2 regions of the Vibrio hippocampi genome follow, and region 1 is predicted to be linked to the other one. Evidence: riboswitches for the same ligand, from Rfam matches in the RefSeq annotation. Region 1 holds a riboswitch; the other holds the start of a gene.
What was found. Region 1 has a riboswitch for cyclic di-GMP ahead of L9Q39_RS07675 (hypothetical protein). Riboswitches for the same ligand answer to the same signal wherever they lie in the genome.

Region 1 (15,454 bases):
GTTAAGGTTAAGCCACAAGATGTTCAACGCCACGCATTCAAGCCAAAAGTTGAGCACATGGACTTCATCCGTATCTAATTCCCTACCAAGGAATTACTCGGATTAAATCCAGCCTTTTGCATATAGAAAGATTCTCGGTCTTACCAACCCTGTAATCTGAAAAATTCGAAACCCCGATAGCTACCAACTGTCGGGGTTTCACCGTTTTTGGGCTTCCCTCCCCGTCCATACAGCACTTCAATCTACTCGCACCTATCGTCTGTTTCACATTTCTTATTCACCAGACAGCTTTAGCCTAACTTCCCAACTCGCTGTGTGTCTCTGCGCTGCCAGTCTTTACGCTGCAAATATCTACGCTACAACATAGTCACTGCCGATACTACTGAACAAAAATTAACACGAAAAAAAGCCTGTGGCATTACCACAGGCTTGAACACTATAAATGTCTTAACGGTAACAACAGCGAGCAGAAACCTGAGTTCTAGATCGCCCAACCGCCAGCGTAGAACGCCACCAAGGCGATGGTAATTAATACCGTACCCAGATTCAATTGACGCCACTCACCAGCAATCAGGCGACCACCAACAAGGCAGACGAAACCCAGCATGATGCCAGTCACGATGTTTGAGGTTAGAACAATAAATACCGCACACACTAAGCCCGACAGTGCGCCAACCAGATCATCAAAGTCCAGTTTAGTGACATTGCTGAGCATCAATAGACCGACATACATCAAAGCTGGAGCCGTTGCATAGCTCGGAACAAGGTAGCTAATTGGCGACAAGAACAGCAAGACTAAAAACGCCAGTCCTACCACCACCGCCGTAAGCCCAGTTTTACCGCCCGCGGCTGTCCCCGTTGCCGATTCGATATAGACGGCTGCTGGCGAGCCACCAACAAAGCCAGAGAATATGCTGCTGACAGAATCCGCGGTCAGTGCTTTGCCACCATTGATAATGTTCCCTTGATCATCCAAAAGATTCGCTTGCCCAGCAACGGCTCGAATGGTGCCTGTAGCGTCAAAAATCGCTGTCATCACCAAAGCTAAGACACTTGGTAGGACGATAGGATTTAGCGCGCCGATAATATCCATAGAAGCAATCAGAGAGTTTTCGCCGCCGAATGATGGCAGAGCAAACAGACCTTGATACGTCACCGATGGGTCAACCAGCAGCCCAAGCGCCGAAATGGCGATAATCACCAACAAGATACCACCAGTAACACGACGCTTTTCAACACCGATGATCGCCGCTAAACCAACAATCGACATAATCACAGGAAAAGAGGTAAATTCACCCAGCGCAACCGGCAGACCTGCATGTGGGTTTTTTACCACCAGACCCACACCGTCGGCCGCAATCAGCAGCAAAAACAGACCGATACCAATCCCGGTACCATGAGCAATGCCTGAAGGTAAATTGGTCAAAATCCACTGACGAACGCCGGTCACGGTAATCGCAGTGAACAACACACCCATCAAGAACACCGCGCCCAGTGCAACAGGAATCGAAACACCCTGCCCTAGCACCAAACTAAAGGCGGTAAAAGCCGTCAAAGAAATCGCACAACCAATGGCGAGTGGTAGCTTAGCCCACAGACCCATTAATAAAGAACCAAAAGCCGCAACCAAGCAGGTAGCAATAAACACCGCACTTTGATTAAAGCCTGCCGCTCCTAACATATTCGGCACCACAATAACGGAATAGACCATGGCAAGAAACGTCGTGGCACCAGCAAGGATCTCTTGGCGAACGCTGCTGCCTCGCTGTGAAATCATAAAGTAGTTATCTAGCCAACGGTTGTTTCTTTGATGACCAGACTGTTTGTCCGCTTCGGATGGCGTTGAGGTATTGTTGGACATGGTTGTACCTTTGTAGAAGTAAAACGGCAAAGCTCCCTAAATCGATCCATCGTGGGGCTAGTAAACATCTAAATATTAAAAATTGACCTATCCCCAAGTCATCTCAAGATGCGAGGTAACTTGGGTATAATCACACGTCCATGGTGAACAGTCGAAACCGATAGCGTTACTGACAGCATCGCTATAAAGGGCGAGAAGATACTCCTTTATTTCCCAGTTGACAATCAGTTTTATCGTTTGCGCAATCGGTCACATCACCAACAGTTCACCATTATTCATTCTCTTAAAGATAAGTGTATAACTGGTGAAAATATCTCCACTCTTGACTCGACAAATCAAGCTGTTTATATTGGCGCCGTCTTAACGGCACACCCTAAAATGCACACCAGCCATCCTGCTATCATTCGTGCATTTCTATAGGTGTTTATACACATCATGCAAACGAATAATTCTCCTTTTTCTCGTTTTACTCGTGAATCTGGTGCATTAATGCATCTCTCGATTCCTATTATCTTTACCCAACTCGCAACCCAAGCTATGGGCTTTGTCGATACCACCATGGCCGGTCAAGTCAGTGCGGCGGATCTCGCGGCTATTGCTCTTGGCACCAGCCTATGGATTCCCGTGCTGCTGTTGCTACGCGGCACCATTATGGCGCTGACACCCGTCGTTGCCTTTCATCGTGGCGCAAGAGACCTAAAAAGTATCTCCACTGAATGTCTACAGATGACTTGGTTGGCATTGCTGTTTTCCGTGTTATTGATTGCCTATTTGCTTAACGCTAAACCTCTGCTTGAGTGGATCGGCGTGGCTCAAGAGATCATACCTATTGCCAGCGACTACGCGATTGCGCTCGCCTTTGGTGTTCCCGGTATCGCCCTGTTCTATATCATGAATGGCTTTTGTGAGGGGATGAACAACACCAAAGCGCCGATGATCATTTCTGTGTTCGGGCTATTGGTCAATATTCCCATCAACTATGTACTGATCTACGGTAAGTTTGGCTTGCCGGAAATGGGCGCTGTGGGATGTGGTTGGGCAACCAGCATCGTTTATTGGATGATGTCAGGATTACTGTACTCCTATATCAAAACCCATCACCACTATAAGCGCATCATCCAGTTTAGCGATATCAAACCTAAGCCGAGCCAAATGGTACATCTGCTTAAACTGGGTTTGCCGATTGGGATGAATATTGCAGTATGCGGCAGTATCTTTGCGGTTATCGCGCTATTGATTGGTCGTATCGGTGCGGAAAACGTCGCAGCGGCGCAAATCGCGCTGAATGTGTCTAGCATGACCTATGTGATCCCAATGAGTATTTCGTTTGGTATTACCATACGTGTCGGTCACGCACTCGGTGCGAGAGATCACCTTGGTGCGGTTGAGCGTAGCAAAATTGGTATTGTGGTCGCGGCATTGATCTCTTTGGTCTCTATCGTTATGTTCTTGACCATTCCTGACACCATTATCAGGCTGTATACCAGCGATCCGGCAGTCAGCGCGACCGCAGCGACGTTACTGCTGTTCACCGCTATGTACCAATTTAGTGATGCCCTGCAAACCTCAGCCAACGGCGCGTTGCGTGGTTACAAGGATACTAAAGTGCCGATGATATTAGCGATTGCCTCTTACTGGGGGCTCGCGTTACCTTTGGGTATCGTTTTAGGTTTAACTGACCATATTATCCCTGCGATGGGCGAAAAAGGCTTTTGGGTTGGCATCTTAACCGGTCTCAGTGTCGCCGCCGCTCTGATGTTGTTGAGATTGCGCTTTGTGATAAAGCGTCATCAAACAGCCATTGAGCCTACGCCTCTGGTTCAACCTCAAGCCGCTTAGCAAGAAATAAACTGAGCTGTAAACTCACTCAGTTATTAACTGACTCAGCTATAAACTTACTCGGCTATAAACTTACTCGGCTATAAACTCACTCACCGATAAACAAAGCCTCTCTCCTTTTGCAGTAAAGGAAGAGAGGCTTAATAGTTCAAAATTATTGAACGAATGGTTGCCGCTTTATCACCCTGCTATTCGTTGACAATGATACGCAAGCCTTGAATATCAATACCGTCATGACTGATTGAGGTTGGCGAAATGCGTGGCGTCTTATCTTTAATTCGAACCTTGACTAAACGACAAGACTTATCTTCATCACCGTCAAAGGTGTAAAAGATCTCTTGATTAGTACGCAGAAGTGTCTCGTCATCATCCGGAGTAATACCGCTAGTTAAGTCGACTTCTTCAACCTTATTCAACACCACGTTTCTGGTGTACATACTGTCTTCATTAGCATCATAGCATCTTAAAACAGCCGTCACTGTACCCTGCTCTGGATAGTCACTAAACGTTTCCGCTGGGTAGTTATTGGTAAACTCATTCAGCGCCAAGGTATTGTTGTAGATTGGGCAGCCTCTACCCGCCATCGGTATCGTGACTCGCGCATTTAATCCCATACGGAAGAAAGTGCTCGATCCCTGATCGCCAGTCAAATTTTGAATGAGTTCAGGACTGTGCCCGCCTTCCGTCTTTCTCTTTATTTTCACATTACGACCGATTAAATTGTCGAAATCACAACTAAAGAAATTGTCACTCGATTCATCGTTACCTTGTAGACACAGTTTTAGATTCTTACTTTGCGCCTTAAACAGCATCGAACACCAATCATACAGTTCATTAGGCTGCGTCTGAGTCACGGTCACATCATCGACCAATACGCCATACGAATCGGGAATACCATTGTCACGCAGATTAATCGGTGTAAAGAAGCGTGTTGCCTTAAATGTCACCGTTCCTTTAAAGAAGCCATGTTCAAGCTCATTAATGTCGACAACTGCTGGGGTTGTTGGGAACACCGCTCGCTGATCACCCGTATCCCAATCAATACCATCAACACCCGCAACGCTCATTACTTCACCGCCGACTCTCACAATCAAGTCACCGACATCACGACTGTTGGTTGAGCGCTTCTGAAACTCAACATCCATACTATAAGTCGCACCTGGCACCGTTGGAACGAAAGAGCGAATACGAACGTTTGCAGGGTTGCCGCCCAGTATCGGCAAAGGCGCGGCCGTACCCACGGTGACCGAACGCCCTGTACAGTGCTTAGAATCACTGTCTAGCTCTGCGATATAGTTAACTTCATTCGATTTAATATTATACGGCGCACCATATGTTGCTGCAGTACCGAGTTCCAGTACCGGAGCACAGACGTCATTCACAGCGGTACGAATTTCTTTGACGGTATAGTCTTGACGCAGCGCTTTGAAATTATCCAGACCCAGCATCGCCTTTAAGGTAGAACGAGTCCATATTGTCTCAAAGTGAATCTGACCATCAATCGCACCGTTCACGACCTGCCCAGTGGCAAAATCTGAACGGTCGACCAGTAAAGAAAGCAATTGCAAGATATCAGCGCTATCTGGTGCGTCATTAAATTGCACCAAAGACCAAGATCCTTTATTGAAGTCTTCCTGCACCTGAGGTGTTGGGAGTAATTCAGCGCCGAAGCTTTGACTGTATGTCACGTCATCGGCGGCGAAGGAGGATGAAGAGACCATTGCCCCGACGAGAAGTGTTGAGAGTAACGTTTTGTTATACGCCATGTCATATTGCCCTAAGTATGAATTTACATTCACCTAGTAGCGCAGCCCACTATATATCCATTAGTGCTATATCCATCAGTGCTGTCACTTTGCGTCCCAGTCTTTCAACTGGTTTGCCCTTAAGGTAGCTTTTGAAGTTGACATGACGTCCAATCATAGTTCGTGCCAAGTTTGCTAGCACTCGCGAAGATTAAAATATCATTGCATATTGAGAGGCAAATAAATGCTAAAGCAATGTAATAAAAAGGTAATTAAGATTACCTCTTACGCTACCTAAGTCATTAGTTTATCACCTAATTAGTCAGTAGATTGCAACGAATTTGCAACCTGCATTAGCATAAATTGCAAAATGCTAAACTTCATCACGTGAAAAGTCTTGGTCGGTTTTTTTCTACTTATGATTAACCAATAAACGCAAGTCTTAAGCGAGAGAATGAGTTAAGTTCTTATTACTGGGAATCACAATGCGCTTGGGACTCAAGATGCCAATTCGGCTCTCGCACCCGACTTCGCTGCATCAATTTCTCGACTCAATAGCGCTTTCTTTAGCGGTTTATATATGACGCTTTGCGCCCCGAAATCGAGAAAATCCTGTGTCGCTTGTTCTGAGGTATCCGCGGTACAGGCGATGATCGGCGCATCAATGGCATGCTGTTGTTTCAACTTCTGGGTCGCCTCAAGTCCGGTCATCTCCGGCATATGATTATCCATCAAAATTAGGTCGTAACGATTGTCTTTAGCCATGTCTACCGCCTGTTTGCCATTCACTGCCGTATCAACCGTGTCATAGCCCAGCGTCTGTAATAGCTTCGTCAGCACGATGGTATTCACTTTATTATCTTCCGCAATAAGGATTTTATAGCCGGCACTACCTTGCCTTTTGTTATCTTCGACTAAATCAACCGTTTGACTGAGGCTAAAGCGGCTATTGTTGCCCGATAAGCCACTGGTTACTTGCCCATGACTTTCATTGATAGAAGTGACCGCTTTTCTATGGGCATACTCTAAAGCAGCCATCAACCGCGAAGATGAATCATAATCCGAGGTCACTAACTTTTGTATCAGCTCAAGTAGCTGACCATGGTCTTCCACAATAAACTCGAGTTGTAGCTGAACTTTATCCTGCTTGACGCTGGCTTTTACCTGTAAGGTCATCGCATCAGGGCGGTGTGTTAGCGCAATAAGCATCGCTAAATGAAACGCAAAACGAAATAAAGTCTCTGCATTACCGGCCACCAGCAATGACTCAACGGAATCATCAATACTGCCGCTATAGGCAAATTCCATTTTAGTCGCGAACTTAGCAAAATCTTGCGACAAGCTCTGGCTCAATGACTGCAGGGCTATTGGCGTACTTAGCATCTGGTTTTTATCATGGCTTGCCATAAATGCCACGTGATGCCGGACGCTCTCCAGCAACTCTAGGTGTTCCCTAGAATTTCTAGTGTCCTCTTTTTCGCTCATGCCTTTAAGCGCTAGTTTGTTTTGTTGAACAACAAAATAGTTAAGCAAGTAGAACAAGTTCTCGGATTGCTCACTCTCGCTTAGCGCTAGGTTTCTATCCGTCTGTAGTTTTATTTCTAGCTGTTTACGCTGGGTAATATCTCGCTCAACAGCGATGAACTTCACCAACTCCCCGTTTTCAAATACCGGAGAAATAGAAATATCTATCCAATATTCCGAGCCATCTTTATGATAATTGATGATTTCACAATCAATAGGCTTGGCAGCTTTCACCGCTTCCGATAACCGTTTTACCGTTGAAATATCCGTTTTTTCCCCTGTAACAAGGAACTTGGCTTGCTACCTAGCACCTCGTCTAACTGATAACCCGACAGAGATATAAATCCTTGATTAACCCAAGTGATCAAACCTTGTTTGTCGGTAATAACGATCGCGTCCTTGGTATACTCCGCCACTAAACCTAGAGTCGCCCTAGACTCGGACAATTTTAGGTTTTGCTCCAATTTCGACAGTGTTCGTGCACGCTCTTTTACTACAATAGAGACTATCGCCACTGCCCAAATCGCATAAATGGCTAATATTCGATTGGTGACCACCTTCCAAGTTTCGCTGCCAATAGGGGAAAGGTAATAACCAAACAGTGTCAGCAGCGTACACGCTGTTGCCCATATCAAGATGGTAGATTGACGTTGTGAGATGAGCGAAACAAGAATCACGGTCACGTAAGGCACACCTGCTGCGACGCCGAGAGGGATTGTCAGGTCAACGTAAAAAATCCCCCCACTTAATAACAACAGTGCGGCATTCAAAGGCACATGCTTAACCACTGATTTCATCCATTCTGCCCCATAGTTGTATTTTGCTGTTGCTGTTCAGCAATCAGGCGATTTGCTTGATGAACATTCACTTGCAAACGATTGATCAGCGATTGAAGCAGAATCAAATCCGGTATCACCCCATCTCTGGCAGAAGCTTCCGTTTGTTGCGCTAAATTCGATGCCTCAGAGAGTCCAAGCTCAAATAGGATACCTTTCACCGAGTGCAAGGTTTTATAGAGCGGTTCGCAAGAAGATTGCGAATAAGCGTTGATTAAGTCTTCTATTTTTAGCTCAACTTCTTCAATAAAAGTCGCGAGCAGATCCGCGGTTTCTTCCGGAGATAAACCGCTCTCAACTAATAACGCGGATTGAGAGAGTTCTTCCTCCGTCATAGGAAGCGTCTCAATCGGTGAGCGAGTGAGATACACTACGTTCTCCGCAGTCGTCAAACTCTCCGTCACCGTCAGTGGCGCATTAGCAGCGTGGATAAATCGATCAATCGCCTCGCGCAAGCTATTAATCTGTAGCGGTTTGGTGAGGACATAGTCGGCTCCCGCAGCAATAAAGGCATCATGCGCCTCTTTGAATACATCGGCAGTAAAGGCAAAGATACACACATCCAACTTGAGGTCGCGTCGAATAAATTTGATCGCTTCAATACCACTCATTTTTGGCATGTGATTGTCCATAATCACCAGATCAAACCCGTCGGATTGCAACTGATTCACTGCATCACGTCCATTAGTCACATGGGTCATTTGATAACCTTCGGCGCGGAAGAACTGTTTCATGACCAGTGCATTGACCTTGTTATCTTCCGCTAATAACACATGGATTTGATTGGGTTCAAGCGCCGTTTTTTTCAGCACCTCGCTTTGTTGTTGCTTTGGCGCCAACTCTTCACTGGCTAAATGGAGCTTAATCGTAAACTCGCTCCCCACATTGGGCTGACTAAACACGCTGATATCACCGTTCATAAGCTCTATCAGTTTCTTGACGATGGATAACCCCAAACCCGTTCCACCGTAATTCCGAGTGGTTGACAACTCCGCTTGTTCAAATGGGCTGAAAATAGTCGCCAATTTATCTTGGCTAATGCCGATACCAGTATCTTTTACCACAATGACTAGGTTGTATGGTCTGTCCTCGCACGCAGAGAGGGTTAAGTTAACTTTACCTTGCTCGGTAAACTTAATGGCGTTACCCACAATATTAAACAAGATCTGGCGTATTCTCGATGAATCACCGATATACCGAAGATCGCTCGGCGTCTCATTGTCTATCTCTAATTGAACCCCTTTATTTTCCGCTAATGGCGCTAGGGTTCCCTCTATATGGCGAGTGATGCTGTCAAAGGTAAATGGCTGCATCTCAAGCGTCATCTTACCCTGCTCAACTTTTGAGAAATCGAGGATATCATTAAGCAACGTCACTAAATGCTGACCCGATTCGATCATGATCTGTGCCTGACTCTGAATATCCGCTTCGTTAGACTGCTCTTTGATCAACTGAGCAATGCCTAAGACGCCATTCATTGGGGTTCTGAGTTCATGGCTCATGGTCGCCAAAAACAACGACTTTGCTTCACTGGCGTGTTTGGCTTTCTCTACCGATTGTTTATAGGCCAGGTTATTTCTTTGTAACTCCCGAATTCGGTCAAAATAGACCATGCTTAATGTCGCCAGCACCAGTAATGAAATAACCAACAGTATCGCCACCATGCGATGTTCAATGCTTTGCACTAAGTCGGTAAAAGCAAATTCCGTTCCCTCAACAAAAGAGGCATTTTTCCCCGATAACACGCTCCCCAGTAGCTCTTGTAATTGATCGTTCAGCCCCTGGTAGACACCCACCAAGCGAAGTAATTCTGGATTGGTTTGTTCGATATTGGCTGAGGATATGGAATCAATAAACGGGGCAAATAGACTGGTCTCCACCTCGCCACTCTGTCGTCCTCCTATCTGACGGATCCCTTGCAACGTCGATTCTCTCGCTACTAACAATCCCGTAATATGATCAAGTGCATCCGTGACGGAAAGTACGGTGTTGCTAAAGTCTGAAATTAGCGCAAACGCTGTGATTTTGCTGAAAGGTAAAAATTTGGAATCATGTAATTGAAAAGAGCGATCCAACTCCCCGACTCTCTGCTCGATTGCCACCAGATGCCTTGCTAACTCGTAGGAGGCGGTCACTTCATTGATCGAATTAAAGGTAATCAAATCGCGCGTTTCTATTAGCTCATACCCAAGTACACTGATCTTCTGTCGATATTGAGCGGCCGTCTTATATTCAAGATAGGAAATCATCAGCAAACCGAGCAAAAGACATAATAAGGCCCCGGCGCTCATCATGATCCACTTAATTCTGCTCATTTTGCAACTCCTCAAGGATGGTTGGGCGCTCTCCAGTGAGGGATTCTAGGAAAGCTTTAATATCAGCGACGGTGTCAGGTTCTAATTCCTTTCCTAACTGACTCCGCGCCATTATTTTTATCGCCTCATCTAAAGAACCGGTCATGCCATCATGAAAATAGGGCGATGTGATCGCGACGTTGCGCAGACTCGCCACCCGAAACAGGTGTTTATCTTCTTGCTTTGACGTCACATTGAATCGACCCAGATCATTGCTGCGCTCCGCACCTCGGCTATCCACGCCAAAATAACCAAACTGCATCACTAAACCTCCGCCGACATTGGTGCCTCGGTGACAGGCGATACAGCCTAACGATTGAAACGTCTGCCAACCGCGAACGGCTGATTCGTTAATGGCATCGCTATCGCCCATCAGGTATTGGTCAAACGGCGCATTCATCGTGGTTAAGCTTTTCATAAACTCGACCATGGCGTGTTTGATGGTCTCTTCACTAGGGGTAAGGTCGGCACGTGCAAACAGTGCAAGATATTGATTGGAGGCGGTGACGTAATCGACAATTTTTTGCCACGACGAGTCCATTTCTACGGGGTCATGAACCGGACCATCGATCTGGTCTTGCAAGGTATTCACCCTGCCATCCCAAAAAAAGCGGTAATTGTGGGCGACGTTAAAGACCGTCAGTGAATTGCGCTTCCCCACACCGTTAACACCAATCGAGACACTGAGCGGTTCTGCGCCATTGGTATTAAGATCATGGCATGATTGGCAACTGACTTTGTTATTGGAAGAAAGGTTAGTATCTCTAAATAACACCCAACCTAAGCGAATCACATCCTCATCACCCTCTTCATAAGGCAATATCGGCTGAATCGGAGCGTCACTGGTGACCAAACTGGCATAAGAGAGGGCATTATGGTGCGGCTCTTTATCTGAGCCATGATTATGGTCATCATCATGCGAGTGACCATGCAGCTCGTCTTGAGACGCCGTCTCACCGTGGTTGACTGAGCGGTAACCATCAAACAACAATAAACCAATCGCACTAAGCATTACTATTGCACAGAATGCGAATAATTTTTTGTTTCTCATTACCCTACCTCATAAAAAGCGCCTTTTAAAATAAGTTAGGGAATGACTGTTGATTAACAAATCTATTTTGTTTCGCTGCAAACTCAAGTGATTGACGAGAGGAGGTCAAAATAACCGAGGCGACCCAGTAACGATAATGTCGAAAGAAAGTGGAAAAACTGAGCGATTAGAAAAAAATGGAACTGTGGGAGGATAGCAAGGTAGCAAGGTAGCAAGGTAACAAGAGTGTTTTAAATATCAGCTCTGCAGTAAATAGCAGAGCTGATAGAGAATCAAAACGTAAGGCGATTAAGCGCTTTGGTCAGATTCAGATTCTGCTTCGTTTAGCATTTTGTCGTTATGTGCCTTAGTGCCTTTGTAACCTAGCACTAGAGAAACCAACCACACAACGAACGCCAACGGACTTGCAATCACAGTGATAGCGAAAACGATACATAAAATAAGGTTAATCACACCCCACATCACGCTACCTGCGTACATTTGACCTGCACCTGGGATAATAAAGCCCAGGATAAGTGCTACGATTGGGTTTTTCATTTTATTTTGTAAACGAGCTGTTGCAATAGCGTCTGACATTTTGAGTTCCTTGCCTATCCTTACATAGGATATTGATAAGTGAGTAATTAGAGTGGTTATTATCAATATAATCCCTTGATAGATATACTTATATCACCAACCAAAATTACTTATATCACTGGTATCTATTGATGTCAGAGCGCCACTATACCCTTATAGCAACGGCTGTTCGTCACGAAGATAAATCATCCAATACCACATACCAACAAATAGACCACCGCCAATAATGTTACCCAGCGTCACGGGCACTAAGTTATTGATAATAAAGTCCAGCATATTGAGGTCGGCATAGTCGGCAATGTTTGCGCCGGTCATCTGCCAAAATTCCGCAGGCGCAAAAGTCTTAATCGCGATGGCCATCGGTACTTGAAACATATTGGCGATACAGTGTTCAAACCCCGAAGAAACAAACATAGCAACAGGCAGAATCATCACGATAATTTTATCTGTCAAAGTACGACCACTAAAGGTCATCCATACCGCGATACACACCAGCACATTACACATAATGCCCAATGCGACCGCTTGCCAAAACCCATGATGCAGTTTGTGCTGGGAAATCGCCAACGCGTTAAGCCCCACCTGACCATGGTCAAACATATATTGCTTGGTCACCAACATGCAGATAACCAACAGCAGCGCGCCTATCAAGTTACCCAGATAAACCACAACCCAGTTTTTGACCAAGGTAAGCCACGAGATTTTACCGCTTGCTCTGGCGACCAGAGTCAGTACTGAACTGGTAAACAGCTCTCCACCCGTGACCACCACAAGGATAAGTCCCAAACTAAAAGCAACACCCCCAATAAAGCGCGTCATGCCCCATGACATATCCGCTGCACCAGTGGTGACGATGGTGTAAAACACAAATGCGATACCGATATGGATCCCGGCTGAAATAGCCAGCAAAAACGATTTAACCGGATCTTTAGTCGCTTTGCCGAGTCCAATCTCGGCAGCGCGTTCCGCCATTTGTGGCGGTAGCAAAGAGTCAAATTGATTTAGGTTCATTCTGTTTGGTTTTTATACAAGACAAAAAAATGGGCGGCGATAATCGCTCTAATTAACCACAATTTCAAGCTTTATTTCACGCATTAAAAAAATTATTTATCCCGCACTTGTTGACGTAAAATGTTGACGTAAAAAATCGATTTTAGCTTTTTTGTTGTGGCTGCGCGTATAAGGGTTAGACTTGGTAGACATCGGTAATAACTAATCCGTAACCACTCACCCCTAGCAACTAACCCGCAACACCTAACCCGCAACAACTAAAGGAAACCATCATGATTCAACAAGGACAAGCTCTACCCAACGCAGTATTAAGTGAACTCACCGAAAACGGGATGCAACAACACAAAACCGAAGCGTTATTCGCCAACAAAAAAGTCGTGCTATTCGCCGTACCCGGCGCTTTCACTCCGACTTGCTCTGAAGCTCACCTACCCGGCTATGTGGTGCTGGCGGATCAACTTAAAGACAAAGGCGTTGATCTTATCGCGTGTGTCGCGGTCAATGATGCTTTCGTGATGCAGGCATGGGGCGAAGCACAAAATGCCTCTGAGCTACTAATGCTAGGAGATGGCAGTGCCAGTTTTACTAAGGCGCTGGGATTGGAGATGGATACGGGCGACTTTGGTGGTATTCGTTCTCAGCGTTACGCGATGATCATCGACAACGGCGTTGTCACTACGCTCAATGTGGAAACTGGCGGCGAGTTTGAAGTCAGTAAAGCGGAAACGATTCTCGCGGCGCTATAGCGCATTGAACGAATACACCACTCTAAATTTAGAGTGGTGTATTCGCGGGTCATTATCGTCTTACTCGCAACACTTACCCTTCACTAGCCCGATGTAAGGGTACAAGAAGATAAACCGCCCAACGTAAAACAGAGTAAACCCAAGCCACAAACCGTGGTTACCCCATACCGGCACCATAAAATACTGCACCGTAAGAAACAGCAACAAGGTCACGGCACTGGAATTTCTGACCGGTCTTGTGGTGCCTGTCCCGGTAAAGATGCCGTAAAACGTTAATCCATAGCCTGCCACCAGTGGGAACACCAGTAACCATGGTGACATCTGGTTATAGATCGCGACAAGCGCTGGCAACTCGGTAAACAGAGTGACAATATGCTGCTTAAACAGTATCGTCAACAAGGTCAGCACGACCACAAATCCTGTGGTCCATACCGTGTTCATCTTAATCACGGATTTAAGTAGACCGATATTCTTCTGCCCTACCGCTTTGCCTGCAAACACGCTTGAGGCATTGGCGACACCATCAAACATATAGCTGACAATAAAGGTCACTTGCATCAAAATCGCGTTCGCCGCCAGCACATCCGCGCCCAGTTGGGAGCCGACTCGCGCCATCATATTAAAGAAAATCAGAATACAAACCGTGCGCAGCAACAGGTCCATATTAGACGACACAATTACTTTCAGATCTGCCTTACTCATGCTTGCAGTACCCAGATAATCAAACAGCGAAAACTGGCAGGTGCGCAGCACAAGGAAGGCACCAATAGCAAACGTGCTGATCTGCGCAATCAAGGTCGCATAGGCAACGCCAGCAATTCCCCAATCAAAATAGAGTACAAAAATAATATCCAGCACGATGTTCAACACGTTACCAAACACTTGAGTAAACAGGGTCTCTTTCGCTTTCGCCTGCCCCATTAACCAACCGATCAAGGTGTAGTTGAGTAACACAAAAGGCGCGCCAAAAATCATAATATCAAAATAGATTTTCGCGTTGGCTCCCACCGCGGCTTCCGGGTCGATCACCCACTGCGCTCCTTGCCAGATCAGCGATTGCAGTAAGATAAAAATTATCCCCACCGACAGGGCAAGAATAAACGGTCTAAACAGACTGGTTGCCTGCTCTTTGGGATCGTTTTTCCCCAAAGCAATCGCACTTTGACCGGTGGTACTGACACGGAAAAAACCAAACAACCAATAGAGGGTGTTCATGATCACCGTACCAATCGCAACACCGCCAATCAGTTCGGCAACACCCAACTGACCAATAACAGCCGTGTCCACTGCCCCCAGCAAAGGCTGAGTGACGGTGGAAACAATAAACGGGAAGGCAATTTTAAAATAATCTTTATGAGTTAGGGTCATCGTTACTTCAACTCGGATTCAAAAGGAAGCTCTAGGTAACTGGCAGCGGCTAGAAGCTGTTGGGTATAAGGGTCTTTGACTTGCGTTAATTGGCGCATATCCTCGACGCGCTCAACGATCATGCCGTCTTTAAAAAACATCAGGCGATCACATAAATAACTGGCAACGGCAATATCGTGGGTAATGAATAGATAAGCGATACCTCGCTGCTGCTTTAGACGTGCGAGCAGTTCCAGTATCTGAACTTGAACCGACACATCCAATGAACTGACCGCTTCATCCAATAAGATAAACTTAGGGTTAGGGGCAATGGCTCTGGCGATACAGACACGCTGTAGTTGACCACCACTCAATTGATGAGGATAACGAGTCAACATGTCAGCGCTTAAACCGACTTCAAACAGTAACTCCTCCAGCAGCGTCTGTCGCTGCTTTTTGCTGAGTTTCTCTTTGATCAAAGGTTCGTTGATGATCTCTTTCACGGTTAATCGTGGGTTGACCGAGGTGTTGTAGTCTTGGAACACCACACTGAGCGCCTTGTGC
Region 2 (15,454 bases), 510 kb from region 1:
TATTGCTGCGCTTGCTGCAAACAATGCTTCGCTTGCTGCGCCGCTTCATTGCGCGGACAATCTGCAACGATTTGCTTCAAGGTTGCATAGGCTTGCTCAAACTGCGCTTGAGCGGCACTGGTCAAATCGACCTTATGCTTAAGCTCCAACAGGGTTTGTGTGCTGGTCTGCTCAAGCTGTTTCAGTTGTGCCAGTTTTTGTTGTGCATTGGTTTGAGACAGGGTGTCATCATCAAGCAATTGACGCGCCTTCTCTAGTGCTTGCACTGCCTGCTGATATTGCAAAGCACGAGTTTGTTGTACATCAAGCGCTTGCTGATAGTCAGCCAACTGAGTTTTTAGGCTATCCACTTCTTCTTCAGCATGGGTGGCCTGCTCTTCCGCTTCGAGCTTACGGTCATTCGCTTCTTCCACCACCATCATTTGTTCTTCAAGACGCTCATTGAGTTCTTCAAGATCGTCTTGGTAGCGGACAATTTTTTCTTGTTGACGCAACGCATTCACCACCAGTTGTAAGTGGTCTTGTGCGCCTTGGTAGTCTTGCTCTAACGAAGATTCACCTTCCACTAACTCAGCCAGTTCTTGCGTTGCTTTCGCGTGCTGCTCATTAAATGAGTTCAAGCTATCTCGAGAACCAAAAAGCTCGGAGCGTAAGGCAAGCGACTGCTCAAGTTTGCTACGACGATCGTTAGCGTGACGCATAAAGTCTGCGGCCACATAGTTGGTCGATTCGGTAATCAAGTGCTTAAATAGATCACGATCCGCTTGTGTGACCTTAATAGCTTCAAGGGTCATGCGGTTTTCACGTAGCGCCGATTCCATATCTTGGAACGCTTTTTTGACCCCCCCGTTTTGCGGTAATAGATAATCACGCAAAGAGCGGGTTATCGCACTAGAAATGCCCCCGTACAAGGATGCTTCAATTAAACGATAGAACTTAGAGCGGTCGCTACTGTTACGCAACTTCTTAGGCAGCACACCCAGTTCAAACATCTGAGTGTGATAATCAACGATGGAGTTAAATGCCTTAAACTGCACACCCTCAAGCTCCGCAACTGCGGCTTTAACTTCGTTAATTTGGCGCACACGCGCGTTGTTGTTCGATAGTGTTTCTATCAAGATATCGGTAGGCTTAATTCCACTTGGAAGCCCTTGGATAAGGAAAGGTTTAATGTCTACTTTCTTATCTCGACCTGCGACTTGCTGTAGTTTGACCACAAACAATACACGCTGATTTCGTGAGTTCACCACATCAAGGGCGGAATAACAGGTGCCCGGTTGCAGTTTTCCGTAAAGACCTTTATCACGTGATGCCTGAGAACTGCCCGCTTCGGTGGTGTTCCTAAAGTGAAGCAGGCTCTGGTCTGGTATTAAGGCAGTGATGAATGATGCCATCGTGGTGGATTTACCGGCACCATTACCGCCTGAAAGCGTGGTGACTAAGCTATCAATATCGAACGTTCTGGCGAAGAAACCGTTCCAGTTCACCATTGTGAGTGATTGATATTTACCTCTTTCAATCATGCGTCATTCTCCGCTTGGTCTTGTTGTTGCTCTTCTTGCGGTGACACTGCTTCGTCATCGAGAATCAAACTTCTTTGCGTTGGGGCTTGCGCGTGTGTGACGGCTTCACCATCACGGATCAAGCGTAGTTGTGCTTCTTTGATATCATCGCCGATACGGACATCGGCACCAAAGCGAAACACCGCTTCACTGATACGAAACTTGCCACTGTCGCCGATGGAAATGGTCATACCAAGGCGACGCAAGCGACGTAATGAGGTACGGACTTTTTCAAACAGTTTTTCTTTATCGAGATCGGAACCTGTGGCTCGATGAGTCACTAAGCGCATCAATTTTTTTTCGTCAGCCAATGACAAGATTTCTTCGAAAAGTTCTTGATTGGTAAAGATACCTTCGTGAGCTAAACGCTCAGGGCTGAGGTAGAGAAAACAGAGTACTTTACCCACCAACATGTCGAGTTCTGAGAGAACGCTACGCGCAATCAAAGAAGTCGAACGTGGGCGTAAATAGAAAAAACCCTCTGGCGCTTTGACCAATTCGCTATTGTATCGCTGATAAAAACCAGCAAGTTCTACCTCGAAATCGCTCAGAAAGGCGTGATTATCCATATCTTCTGTCGAGATATGACGACCAGAACGCAATGCGCTGTCTAACCCGGGAAACAGTGGGTTTGTTATTGCTTTTGCCAGATTCTCTGACATGTATTCATCAATATTTGTCAATGACATTTGCTTGTACCTTTGCGCCAAAATCGTTGATGCTTTGCCAATCGGGCTGAATCGCAGAATAATCTGACTGCGAATAGCCGAGTCTTACTGCTTGGTCAACAACCATTCTCGCTAAATCAAAATGACGGGCTTGTGGATGAGTCGCTAGGTAGTCTCTCAACACACTGCCAAGATCGATGGGTGTTCCATTGCGTTTATGCAAGGTCAACATATCGCTAATTCGCTGGCGCAGTTCGTCATTTACTTGTGTTAATTCTTCATATTCCACATCAAGTGGTGCAGCACCAATCACCTCATCATCACGTAGCACTAATGCTTCATCACGAAGATCGGTCAGTTTTTCGGCGTCGGCATACGTCAGATACCAAGGCGCGTCAAAATACTCAGTCACCGACTGTCTTAGTCGTTGACTGAAGGCGCGGTTTTGGTCCATATCAATGGCAGTTCGGATAAATTTATGGACATGTCGGTCATAGCCAATCCATAAATCAATAGCTTGTTGACCCCAACTGGTGATGCGGTCAAGTTTCATCTGTAAGCCAAACAGTGCTTCACTGACAAACTCCAACTCATCGTTGTTGTAAACGAGCTCTTGAATATCCAATAACTGGGTCTGCAACTCATCCCCCGCGGCTTGCAAAGTGTCTTGTAGCTCTCGGAGGTTGGCTGAGGTTTCTGACAGTAAGGACTCACAGTTATTGATCGCCTCACGCCAGTCTTTATTGAGCAGCTCAGCAATCTGTTGTTTAACGGATTGCTGATGTTCATCCATTACCCTCTGGTTAAGGTCAATCTGATCAAAGATCTCCCCAACAGAGTATTTCAGTACCGCAAACACATTTTTACGCCAATGCTCGGGGGTGCCGCCATCAGTGGCGGCTTGAGCTGCCTTTGCCATTTCATCTGCCACCATTGACAGTTGAATCGAAAGGCGCAGCTTAGAAAACTCTCGGTGACGGACGTAATAGTCTGTGATACCCATCGCCAATGGGGTCAAACGATAGATGCTCGCACCCTCATTGATATCACTGGTAAATCGGCTCAACAGCTTCTGTTTTACTAATTCATTAACGGCGTTATTAGCGCGAAATCCTGTGGCTTCACCCGTTGTTTCAAATTGCTGGGTGACGATTTTGAATGCATCATGCAGTTCGCCCTCCCCCAACTCTTCATCAAATCTTTCATTACTTAAGACGGCGATTGAAATCAGAAATGCCAGTCGTTCGGTGGAAAGATTTAATGCAAAGTCGTGCTGTTTCACCCAACCGACGAGTTCATCGATCGGTTGGTCAACAACCCTTAGAGTGTTTTCACTCATACTCTTTCCTGCTAATTATTGCTTTGCTGCTAAATTATCGTTTTATGGATAACTATCGCTTTACTGCCCATACATGAATGTATCGACCCATGGACAAGTACGGCTCTTGTCGACACAACATCTGTTCCAGTTTTAGAACATCCTCTGCGCTGTAATCGCCCATGTATTGTCTATTGCCAATGTAATCGCTAAATGAACGAATCCCGGATTTACCTTGAATGGTAAAACCGCTCTCCTCAATCCATTTGTAGACATCTTCTGGAACCAGTCCTTTTTGTGGCTGGAGCTTAAATCTCTTGCGGTGTGGCATGCCTTCTAATACGTGAGGAATGTTGCCACAAATAGCATTTTTAAAAACTAACCCATGATGGTTATAAAACATCACTGACGCAACGCCACCGGGTTTCACCTGGGCTAATACCGTTTCTAGTGCGAGTCGCGGATCTGCGAGCCACTCCATTACCGCATGAAACAGTGCCATGTCTACCTGATGATCAAGATGCTGCTCTAACTCTTGGACCGGGCAATTAAGCCAGCGATAATGCTCAAGTAGCCCGCTTTTTTCAACCGATGCCTTAGCTAGCTTCAACATTTCACCAGACAGATCACACAATGTAACATCGTGTCCTCGGCCTGCAATTTTTTGGGATACCTGCCCCAATCCACCACCTGCATCTAACACTTTTAGTCGTGTGTTGGTATCATCTAGCACGGTCAGTGCCGCTGTGATATCTTCCCAAACAATGGTTTGGCGGATCTCACCCTTCTCTGAGCCATAGATATTTTTGGCAAATTTGTGGGCAATATCGTCGAAATTACGGTCTTGCATCTGAGTTTATTAAGTTACTATAACCAGTCGTGCCGCTATTCTGTCATATAAGCGACAGGAATAAAGAGGTATCACCTCTTTTTAGCGTTAAGTGGTGTTTTTTCGGACTATTGTATGTTTGAACTGAAAAAAATTGTCTCAGCCTTTTTGATGCCGTTACCGGCTCTTTTGATTATTGGCTTTTTGGGTCTCGCCCTAATTATGTTTACGTCTCGACGTAAATTTGGCTGTTTGGTGGTTCTACTCTCACTGACCGGCATCCTGCTTATCAGTATTCAACCTATTTCTAACCGTTTGCTGTTACCGTTAGAACGCCAATACTCAGCATTTTTACCGGTAAATGAGCCCATCGATTATGTGATGGTGCTCGGTCACGCTCATGTTGTGGATAGTTCTATCCCTCCAACGTCAGAACTGAGTCCAACGGCGTTAACCCGATTAGCTGAAGGCATCCGTATATTAAGAATGTACCCTAATGCCAAACTGATTTTATCCGGCTACGGTCGTCATAGCGAAACTAGTCATGCTCGAATGATGGCTAAGGTTGCTCTAGCTCTGGGGGTTTCCAAACCTAACATTGTGCTTTTGGAAACAGCAAAAGATACCTGGGAAGAGGCGCGTTTGGCGACGGCTTATGTTCAAGACAGCAATTTAGTCTTGGTCACATCCGCGAGCCACATGCCTCGCGCTATGAATGAATTTACACAAGCAGGGCTTAAACCCTATCCAGCTCCAACCAACTACATCGCGTCCAAGCATCTTCTCAACGGTTGGGAGCGCTATTTGCCTGACTCTCAATATCTTGCTCAAACCGAACTATATTGGCACGAAACTCTGGGGTCACACTGGCGTGAACTGCAAGACTGGGCTGTCGATGTCAGTAACCTTGAGTTCGCCGAACCTGAAGAACCCGAGCTAAATGCAGTGGAAGTAGGAAGCGAAGATGAATTAGAAACGCTCGAAGTGAACGAAACCGAGACAAACGAGATTGAGGAAGTAGAAATTGAGCTAAACAGCGATTCAAGCCAACCTTAATTGTGCGACTGACACTCTGTTTTTTTAGATTCTATTCTGCCTTAACTTAAAAATTGACGGCATCAAAATACAGGCATTGCCATTGGCAATGCCTGTATTTTTTAGTCGGCGAACATATACCCTTCACCGTGTACGGTAATAAATATCTGCGGGTTTTTCGGGTCTAGCTCCATTTTAGCGCGCATGCGGCGGATCAATACGTCAATAGTACGGTCATTGGGTGCATCTACTCGATGACTGATCATATTAAGTATGCGCTCTCGGCTGAGCACCTGATTAGGATAAGAAGATAACGCCACAAGCAATTCATATTCTGCCTTGGTGAGTTTTACTGGTTCCCCACCATTCGTCAGTGAGCGGCGCTGTTTATCAAATATCCAATCACCAAAATGCAGTTTACTTTCTTGCTTATCACTACCTTTGTCCACCGGCGTTTTTCGCGCCAGAGCAATACGCCAAAGTAAATTCTTCACTCTGACCAGTAACTCACGATATTCAAACGGTTTCGTCACATAGTCGTCAGCGCCCATTTCGAGACCAACGATACGATCGATGCTGTCGGTGCGCCCAGTCACCAGCACAATACCGATGTCTGATTGGCTTCTTAATTCACGGGTAAGGGTTAAACCATCCTCGCCCGGCAGATTGATATCTAGCATCACCAGATCGACACTCGATTCAGACAGCACTTGTCTCATCTGCTCACCGTTTTCAGCTTCACTGACGAGATAGCCTTCGTGTTCAAAGTAACCCACGAGTTTGCTTCTTGTCACGACATCATCTTCGACGACCAAAACATGATATTTCATTGTTTCTACTTCTTCTAATCTTGACCCCACTGCCATTTTAAGCGTTACGCTTCAAGATACTAGCAGTGAGTCTATTTATTTAAGAAAACCTTGATTCAGCACCACGCCAATACGCACCCCATTCCTTATGCTTCAAAGTTTAGTTTTAATTTATTCATATTACTTTATATTGTTTGGTTTTTTTTCACATTGTGAGTGACTGTTATTCATATTTTTTGTCTACACTATGAATAACTTGGGTATATACCCATAGAATATTTGCTGGAGAGTACCAAAGTGCAAGAAGTAAAAGCCTTTAATGAACAACGCGCAGAAATCTACTGGTGGTTATCAAGTTTATTCACCAAAGAGTTAACAGAAAGTGAACTAGAGCAATATCAATCGCCAGAGATCCGCGCTTTCTTGTCTGGGTTAGGTGAAAACGAAGCGCTAAAACAACCTATCGACAAATTGGTGGACGCACTGAACCGTCTGCAGGTTCGCCACGATGCTCAACTCGAACTATCCGCCGACTTCTGCGAGCTTTTCTTGAAAAGTGATAAACATGGCGCACTGCCATACGCTTCAATTTATCTTGATAAATCCGGTCTTCTTAATGGCGAACCCGCTTTACAAATGCAGCAATTATTAACCAAGCACAATATTGCCGTCACGAAAGATCTCAATGAACCCGCGGATCACCTCGCCATTGAATTAGATTATCTTGGCAACCTCATTATTCGCAGCAACGAACTTGAGGCTGAAAAACATCTTAACGAAGCGTTCTCAGAGCAAGCTGACTTTATTGAGCAGCACCTACTCACTTGGATCGAACAATTCAGTCAAGCGTGTGAAAAACACGATGAGTTTGGATTTTATTCAGCCTGTAGTGCTCTATTAGTCGCATTTTGCCAATTAGACCTGACTTATCTGCGTCCTTAGGAGTCAGCGTAACTTGCCGATTCTATTGGAAATTCAGTGGCACATCTCGCCACTGATATAAATTTATACAGATTTACATTGCTTGCAATGGATGCTCGACATACAATTCGCCGTTTCAGCGATTTATAGTCGCTCTGGTTAACTTTAAATAGGCATGAAACCTTGCTTATTTACCACTTTCTCTTCGTGTCCGTTTTGAAGCAGAAGGTGAGATATTAGGATATCGCGATGGCAACGATAAAAGATGTAGCTCGTCTCGCTGGCGTTTCAACGACCACCGTTTCTCACGTCATTAACAAAACTCGCTTCGTGGCAGAAACGACACAAGAAAAAGTCATGGCCGCGGTTGACGAGCTTAACTACGCACCAAGTGCCGTGGCTCGCAGTTTAAAGTGTAACACGACCAAAACCATAGGCATGTTGGTGACCCAATCAACCAACCTATTCTTTTCGGAAGTGATCGACGGTGTAGAAAGTTACTGTTATCGCCAAGGCTATACCCTAATTCTGTGTAACACAGGTGGTGTATATGAGAAGCAGCGCGATTATATTCGCATGCTGGCGGAAAAACGTGTCGATGGTATTTTGGTGATGTGCTCCGACCTCACGGAAGAGTTGTTAGAAATGCTTGATCGCCATGCCGATATACCAAAAGTTATCATGGACTGGGGCCCAGAAAGCTCACAAGCGGATAAAATCATTGATAACTCAGAAGAAGGTGGCTATCTAGCCACTAAATTCCTGATTGGTAAAGGTCATACCGATATCGCTTGTTTAAGTGGTCATCTGGAAAAAGCCGTCTGCCAAGAGCGTATTGATGGTTATAAGCGAGCCATGACCGAAGCGGGCATCGAAATGAAAGCTGACCGAATCCTTGAGGGTAATTTCGAGTGTGATACCGCAGTCATTGCAGCAAACCGAATCGCGGCGATGGAAGATCGTCCAACGGCTGTGTTCTGTTTTAATGACACAATGGCACTTGGCTTAATGAGTCGCCTTCAGCAACTTGGTGTCAAAGTCCCTGAAGATATCTCTGTGATTGGCTACGATAACATTGAACTTGCGGAATACTTCTCTCCACCGCTAACGACGGTTCACCAACCGAAGCGACGCGTGGGTAAAAACGCCTTTGAAATTTTGCTTGAGCGTATCAAAGATAAAGGTCATGACAAGCGTATTTTCGAGATGCATCCAGAAATCATTGAGCGTGATTCCGTATTGGATCTCAACAGATAACTTTCATCAGCTAGCAATGTTTGTAATAAAAGCCCGACGCGGGCTTTTACTCTCATGACAGAACTAGTCGATTCATTGCTTTCTAACCACTCTATTTTTTGAACCAACATCACACTTCACAGGTCAAGCCTCCGTTATCGAATCGCTTTTCCTTTATTCTTTAGCTTGTCACGCACAGGGCAAACCACTTGAAAAGGTGGGACGCAAAGCCTCCGGCCTAAACCCAATCAGGTAGGTAGCGGGGTTACCGATGGCAGCAGAGGAATTAACAGCAAATTCTCAAACTTTGCTAACAATTAATAACCTCTGTTTTGCTAATCTCTCGGACCTGATCTAGGTGGCGTAGTTATAGAAACCGAGAAATAAGAAACATGGATAAACCTATCTTAACAAATTCGATGAAGCTGTTTTCCGAAATCGGCGTGGTCAAATCACGCTCAATGTTCGGTGGCTTCGGAATATTTATTGACGACACGATGTTTGCACTCGTCGTCAATGATCGCATTCATATTCGTGCAGACAAATCAACGGCAACCAAATTTCAGCAACTGGCATACCATCCTTACGTTTACCAAAAACGTGGGTTTCCTGTGGTCACCAACTATTTCGCGCTACCTGACGCTTATTGGCAAACCCCAGAAAAGATCATTGAGTACGCAAAAGAAGCATTACAGGTGGCTAAGCAGGCCAAGATTGCCCAACAAAAACCAACCTCGATTCGACTTAAAGATCTTCCGAACTTGCGACTCACAACCGAACGCATGCTAAAGAAAGCGGGCATTGATTCGGTGTCTGAATTGCAACAACAAGGCTCCGTAGAAGCTTTTAAAGCTATCCAACGCACACATAAAGGCAACGTGAGTATCGAATTGCTATGGGCGCTTGAAGGCGCAATTGAGGGCAAACACTGGTCGGTGATTCCCCAAGACAAGCGTCAGCAGCTTGCTGAGTTAATTTAATTCGCGTTGGTTGGCTTGGCTGAAAGGCGAAAGACTTCGCTGAGTCATGAGAAATAGTAACGACTTTTTCAGACCCATTTAATTTACTATTGATGAAAGTTATTCGCTCATCCACCTGTCTACTAAACTATAGAGTGATATAGACAGAGGATAAAAAAGATGACGAAGCAAACTCATGACACGCCCAAGCGCTCCCCAAGTAAAAAACTCATTGTCGGGGTGTTACTGGTTATCCTCGTTGTTTGGGCGGGTATCCATTTCGGTCAATATCTGACTCTTGAAAATGCTAAAGCTCAGCAACTCGCGTTAGCGGAATTTATTGACGCTAATTTTGTTTTAGCGACATCAATTTACTTTTTTGCGTATATCGCTATTACCGCATTTTCTATACCCGGTGCCGCTGTAGTGACGTTACTAGGTGCCGCGCTGTTTGGTTTTTGGACCAGTTTAGGCTTAGTTTCATTCGCGAGTACAATTGGCGCAACACTCGCCTTTTTAAGCAGTCGGTTTTTCTTGCGCGACTGGGTCCAATCCAAATTCGCTTCTAAGTTAACCACCATCAATGAAGGCGTTCGTAAAGACGGCGCATTTTACCTGCTGTCATTGCGCCTTATCCCGGTATTTCCTTTTTTCTTAATCAATCTCTTGATGGGATTAACCCCGATTAAAGCTAGTAAGTTCTATCTGGTGAGTCAGTTAGGTATGCTTCCGGGTACCGCGGTTTACCTTAATGCTGGTACGCAGTTGGCGAATATTGATAGCCTAGCAGGTATCGTTTCTCCGACTGTACTCGCTTCTTTTGCATTGCTTGGCTTGTTCCCAATAATCACCAAGTGGTTAATGAACAAATTTAGACAAACACCACAGGTTCAAGAATAGATGAAGATATTTATTGCCAACTCCCCTGCTGAAGCCCATATCGCACATCAGCAGTTAGTTTCGCAGGGAATACAATCTGAGGTACGAGGAGAGTCGTTGTATGGATTGCGCGGTGAAGTGCCGTTTGACGAAAGTACTCTACCTTACGTGTGGCTAATAGACACGCGTCGAGCACCGGAGGCTAAACGTACCATAGAAAATTGGCAGATCAACCTATCAAACGCGGGAGAAGGCTTAATGTGGCTTTGCCAAGCCTGTGAGGAAGAAAATGAAGCGCAATTCGATATTTGCTGGAATTGCATGCAACCGAATATCAGTGAGGTCAAATCTTAACAGGCGCGTACCGAACGAATAAACGCGATGGAGTAACGATTAAACTCTTCTGGACGTTCCACATTACAAACATGCCCACAGTCGTTAATCTCTAGTAATTGACTCGACTTATGCTCTGCGACCATTTCTTTTACCGGCTTAATAAACATATAGTCCTGATCGCCCATCAAATACAGCGTGGGAATCGGCAGTTCTCTATCTTTAAAGTAACGGTTCAATGGATTCACTTCAGAGGTAAGTTCATACCAACGTTTGAACTCTTTTTGACACAGTTTCTTGGCCTCATGAACAAACATGAGTCTAGACTCTTTTTGACCTCGTTGCGGCATGACAATGTACGCAAACAGGCGATAGAGCCACATATACGGAATCACGTGTTTGCTCATATTGCCGATCTTAACCAAGATCTGAGAACGAGTGTTGAAGCGCGTCACAGCACCACCCAGCACCATTGAGGTGACACGGTCGGTCGCAATCTCAGCCAGATTACGCACGATGATGGTTCCCAATGACATCCCCACAAAGTGAGCGCTCTGAATTTTTAGATGGTCCAACACTTTCAGTATGTCCATTGTGACGGACTTAAAGGTGTATTGATTAGAAATAATGCCTTTTAGCAGATTGTTCGACTTTCCATGCCCTCTTAAATCGACAAACAGTAAATTAAAGTGTTCGCGATAGGCTCTAATTTGCTTAAACCAGATAGAGGAACTGCCGCCTGCTCCATGCACAAATACCACCCACTCTTTACTTGTAGGATGGTGATAAGTTTTATGAAACAGTAAACTTTCTGACATAGATGAATCCAAAAAAATATCAATAACACCGAGACAGCATACCATAATAGCGCTTTAGGTAGAAAATTTCTCCATGAGCTTGGTCCGCTAAATCATGACAAAATGTGTCTAACTCTGGTTAGCTTATTTTAAATTTAGTCCAAATTCCCGAACGCCAACGCCTAAACATCACAATTCCGCGTACCCATTCATCTAATGAGATGGCCATCCAAGCACCAAACACACCCCAACCAAGGTGCAAACCAAATAGATACGAGAAGACAACGCCCAATCCCCACATACTTAATATCCCCATTTGAACGGGGAACTTGATGTCACCGGCTCCTTTGAGCGCAGAAATAAAGATCAGGTTGAACACTCGCCCTGACTCCATCAACACCGAGCCAAGAATCAAAGAGCTCGTCAATAGGACAATCTCTGGCTGGTCAGTAAACAACGCAAGGATCGGTTCGCGCAATGCATAGATCAGTAAACTGGCACTTAGTGAGACAATAAAGCCTACCAAAAAATAGATTTGTACCCGCTTGGTAATCGCACTCACCCAGCCTTTACCTAGATAATAACCGGTTTGAATCTGCGAAGCCTGTCCAAGCGCCAACGAAAAAGCAAAAGAGAATCGAGCAATGTTCTGAGCGTAAGTAAACGCTGCCATTGATGCGGTTCCCATTTGAACCACAAAATAGACAATCGTAATCTGGGCAAGATTGTATGACAGGATCTCACCGGCATTCATCCCACCAATTTTCAATATGCGTGTATAAACATGCTTGGAAATATCACGAAACGTTTTTAATGGAAGATGGATGCCACTGCGACCAACTAATAGACAAAGCAGTAACGTACCCACCACCTGACTGAACACAGTCGCAATCGCGACCCCCTCAACACCGTAGACGGGTAAACCGAATGGCTGATAAAGCGCGATGTAGTTACCAACAATGTTCAACACGCCGCTGATGATGTTCACCACCATAGGTAAGTTGGTATAACCGTGGCTTCGGAAAATTGTCGTCAAAACAATGCCGATGGTCACGTTAAACGTCATCGCTCCGCTAATCAGCAGGTATTCTTGTGCATACTGCTCGACCTGTGGTTCAAGTCCATAATAAGGCAAAAAGTAAATCGCACACATCAGCGCTAAAACGCTCAGTACCGCACCAACCACAAAGGACAATACAATACTCGCCACACCCACATCTTGGGACTGTTGAGGCTTGTCAGCACCGTTATATTGCGCAATCAATATACCAGTACCACTGCTTACAAACATGGAGACAATAATCAAGAAAAACGTTAGCTGAGAAATCACACCCACGGCAGAGACAGCCTTATCCGAATAGCCACTCAGCATGAATACATCACTGGTTCCCAATATAGTGCGCAGCAAGATCTCGACTAAAATAGGCCAAGCGAGAGCCGTAATAGACATACGTTTGTTGATATCATTGCCGTTTGGACTGCAGTTTTTGCCTGTTGGCATACTAGGATGACCTCTAATCACGTTTCTTAAGCATCAAAAAAACCGCTTATCAACAATAAGATAAGCGGTTTTTGCATTGCGGTCACTGTCGTTGATATTTATTCAGACAGTGCTAACTGATACATATCGATGTAACTTTTTGCGGACTCTGTCCAGCTAAAGTCCATGCGCATACCTCGCTGTTGCATGCCGCGCATTATATCCGGATATTGTAAATAAAACAGTAGTGCACGCTGAAGAGTCACTAAAAGTGCATCATGGCAAGGCTCATCAAAGCCAAAACCCGTGGCATTGTCTGGATCATCATCAAAGTCGATGACCGTATCTCTTAGACCGCCAACCTTACGAACAATAGGTAAGGTGCCATAAGCCATGCTGTAAATCTGATTCAGACCACAGGCCTCAAATTCCGAAGGCATTAGGAAGAAATCGGAACCCGCTTCCACCAGATGAGCTAATCTTTCGTTGTAGGTTTCTACAAACGCAAACTTATCTGGATACTGCTGTGCGATTTGCCTCAGATGAGCAGCAATCTGTGGTTCACCGGTTCCTACAATTACCACCTGCACATTATTTTTCAAAAACTGATTAAGAATCGGCAGAATGTAATGGAAGCCTTTCTGGTGAGTCAGGCGGCATACCATGCCGACCATCGGAGTATCTTGATCAGGCAAGCCGAGTTCTTGCTGTAAGGTCTGCTTAGAAGCTCGCTTACCTTGCAACATACTGTCTAACTCATCATTGTAAGTTTGCGGCAAAAAAGCGTCCGTTTTCGGGTTCCATTCTGAATAATCACAGCCGTTAACAATGCCAAATAAGTCCCTAGAACGATGCACAAAATCATCCACTAAACCATGAGCGCCAAGTGGGGTAAGAAGTTCCGCTGCGTAGTTTGGGCTCACCGCGTTAACCTTGTCCGCAAAGGCAATACCAGCACGGAGCATACTCACATGCCCTTCACCGTACTGCAAAAACTCCATACCAGACAGTTGCAATTCAGGAATAAGCTCAAGCTGGTTGTAGCTAAAGTTACCCTTAAAAATGGCATTGTGAATGGTTAATACCGATTTAATCCCATGAAAACGCTCATCATGTTCATAGCGCGTTTTAAGTAGAAATGGAACAAAACCAGTATGCCAGTCATTCGCGTGAACAATGGACGGTTTGATGCCAAGCTTTGGCAGTACATCCAAACTAGCGGCAGCAAAAAAGCTAAAACGCTCACCATTGTCCAAATAGGCTTGGTTATGCTCAGCATAGAGCTCCGGGCGATCGAAATAGCGAGCGCATTCGATCACAAATACCTCAACACCATCAAGCTCTGTTTTCTTTACTTGATAAGGGGTATGAGGCCAGTGTTCTAATTCAGTAGCAAGCACATCCTGATAATGCTCTTTATTTGGTAAGGTTTGATAGCCAGGTAGTACAATTGCTACCGTTTTGCCCAACTCTTGCAATGCTTTTGGCAGAGCCTTAGCAACATCTGCCAAGCCTCCACTTTTAACAAGTCCTTGAGCTTCTGATACTGAAAACCATATATCTATGTTTCTCATTCTAGAATCCAACTTTAGTCCCTTTTTTGATGACGACTACGCCACCTGGAGATACATGAAAACGTTTCGCATCTAATTCAAGATCCTCGCCAATCACCGTTCCAGGGGCAATTTCCACATTTTTATCGATAATCGCACGCTTGATAGTACAGCCTGCACCTATCTTACTGTCCCCCAGAATAACAGATTCACTGATAATAGAGCCAGCAGCAATATTACTTCGATAACCTAACACTGATTTATAGATCGAACTGCCTTGAATATAACTACCACCCGAGATCAAACTGTCGGTAACCTTGACCTTGCGATCTTCCGCATCAACAAAGGTGGCTGGCGGTAATGGTGGATAGTAGGTGTGCAGCGGCCAGTTTCGGTTATAGAGCGAGAATTCAGGGTCTCTGTCTAGCAGATCCATATGGGCGCTCCAGTAAGCATCAATCGTACCTACATCACGCCAATAGGTGCTGTCCTTTTCGCCATTTATTTTATTCGAAGCGAAATCATAGACGTAAACCTCACCCTTAGGGAACATCTTAGGTATAATATCTTTACCGAAATCGTGACTGGATGTTTCTAGCTCCGCGTCTACTCGCAGTTCGTGGCATAAGCTTTCGGCTTCAAAAATGTAATTCCCCATTGAAACCAAAGCCATATCCGGCATACCAGGAATTGATTTAGGGTTATCTGGCTTTTCTTCAAAGCCTATCATTTTACCATTAGCATCCACCTCAATAACGCCAAACTCTGACGCCTCTTCCAATGGCATTCGTAGCGCCGATACCGTTAACTTAGCCTGATTGGTTTTATGGAAGTCGAGCATCTGACCAATATCCATTTTATAAATATGGTCAGAGCCAAAAATACAAACGTGATCCGGTTCAGCAATTTCAATAAACCCGATATTTTGATAAATGGCGTCCGCGGTTCCCTCATACCAGCGCTTACCAACCCGCATCTGTGCAGGAATGGGGTCGATAAATCGGTCAGTAATACCCGTTAGATTCCAGCCCTTACGCATGTGTTGATAGAGGGATTGAGACTTAAATTGCGTGAG

Region 2: linked by a shared signal. The riboswitch ahead of L9Q39_RS05520 (TfoX/Sxy family DNA transformation protein) and the one ahead of L9Q39_RS07675 (hypothetical protein) in region 1 are both predicted to bind cyclic di-GMP.

What each region holds. Positions count from the first base shown of each region.
Region 1 covers NZ_CAKLCM010000002.1:1,176,700-1,192,153, forward strand. Annotated here, with positions in the region: gene rplY (50S ribosomal protein L25) at 1-78, shown strand, start outside; gene L9Q39_RS07665 (NCS2 family permease) at 482-1,861, opposite strand; gene L9Q39_RS07670 (MATE family efflux transporter) at 2,297-3,700, shown strand; gene L9Q39_RS07675 (hypothetical protein) at 3,889-5,466, opposite strand; cyclic di-GMP riboswitch class I at 5,499-5,594, opposite strand; gene L9Q39_RS20635 (response regulator) at 5,944-7,203, opposite strand; gene L9Q39_RS07685 (PAS domain S-box protein) at 7,221-7,766, opposite strand; gene L9Q39_RS07690 (ATP-binding protein) at 7,763-10,120, opposite strand; gene L9Q39_RS07695 (cytochrome-c peroxidase) at 10,107-11,210, opposite strand; gene L9Q39_RS07700 (hypothetical protein) at 11,499-11,786, opposite strand; gene focA (formate transporter FocA) at 11,940-12,797, opposite strand; gene L9Q39_RS07710 (peroxiredoxin) at 13,070-13,543, shown strand; gene L9Q39_RS07715 (MATE family efflux transporter) at 13,604-14,911, opposite strand; gene L9Q39_RS07720 (ABC transporter ATP-binding protein) at 14,914-15,454, opposite strand, start outside.
Region 2 covers NZ_CAKLCM010000002.1:664,576-680,029, reverse strand. Annotated here, with positions in the region: gene mukB (chromosome partition protein MukB) at 1-1,523, opposite strand, end outside; gene mukE (chromosome partition protein MukE) at 1,520-2,251, opposite strand; gene mukF (chromosome partition protein MukF) at 2,232-3,569, opposite strand; gene cmoM (tRNA uridine 5-oxyacetic acid(34) methyltransferase CmoM) at 3,622-4,398, opposite strand; gene elyC (envelope biogenesis factor ElyC) at 4,513-5,433, shown strand; gene torR (two-component system response regulator TorR) at 5,535-6,242, opposite strand; gene torD (molecular chaperone TorD) at 6,519-7,163, shown strand; gene purR (HTH-type transcriptional repressor PurR) at 7,392-8,399, shown strand; cyclic di-GMP riboswitch class I at 8,568-8,651, shown strand; gene L9Q39_RS05520 (TfoX/Sxy family DNA transformation protein) at 8,771-9,358, shown strand; gene L9Q39_RS05515 (TVP38/TMEM64 family protein) at 9,518-10,237, shown strand; gene L9Q39_RS05510 (putative signal transducing protein) at 10,238-10,570, shown strand; gene L9Q39_RS05505 (alpha/beta fold hydrolase) at 10,567-11,367, opposite strand; gene L9Q39_RS05500 (MATE family efflux transporter) at 11,486-12,847, opposite strand; gene glgA (glycogen synthase GlgA) at 12,946-14,400, opposite strand; gene glgC (glucose-1-phosphate adenylyltransferase) at 14,402-15,454, opposite strand, start outside.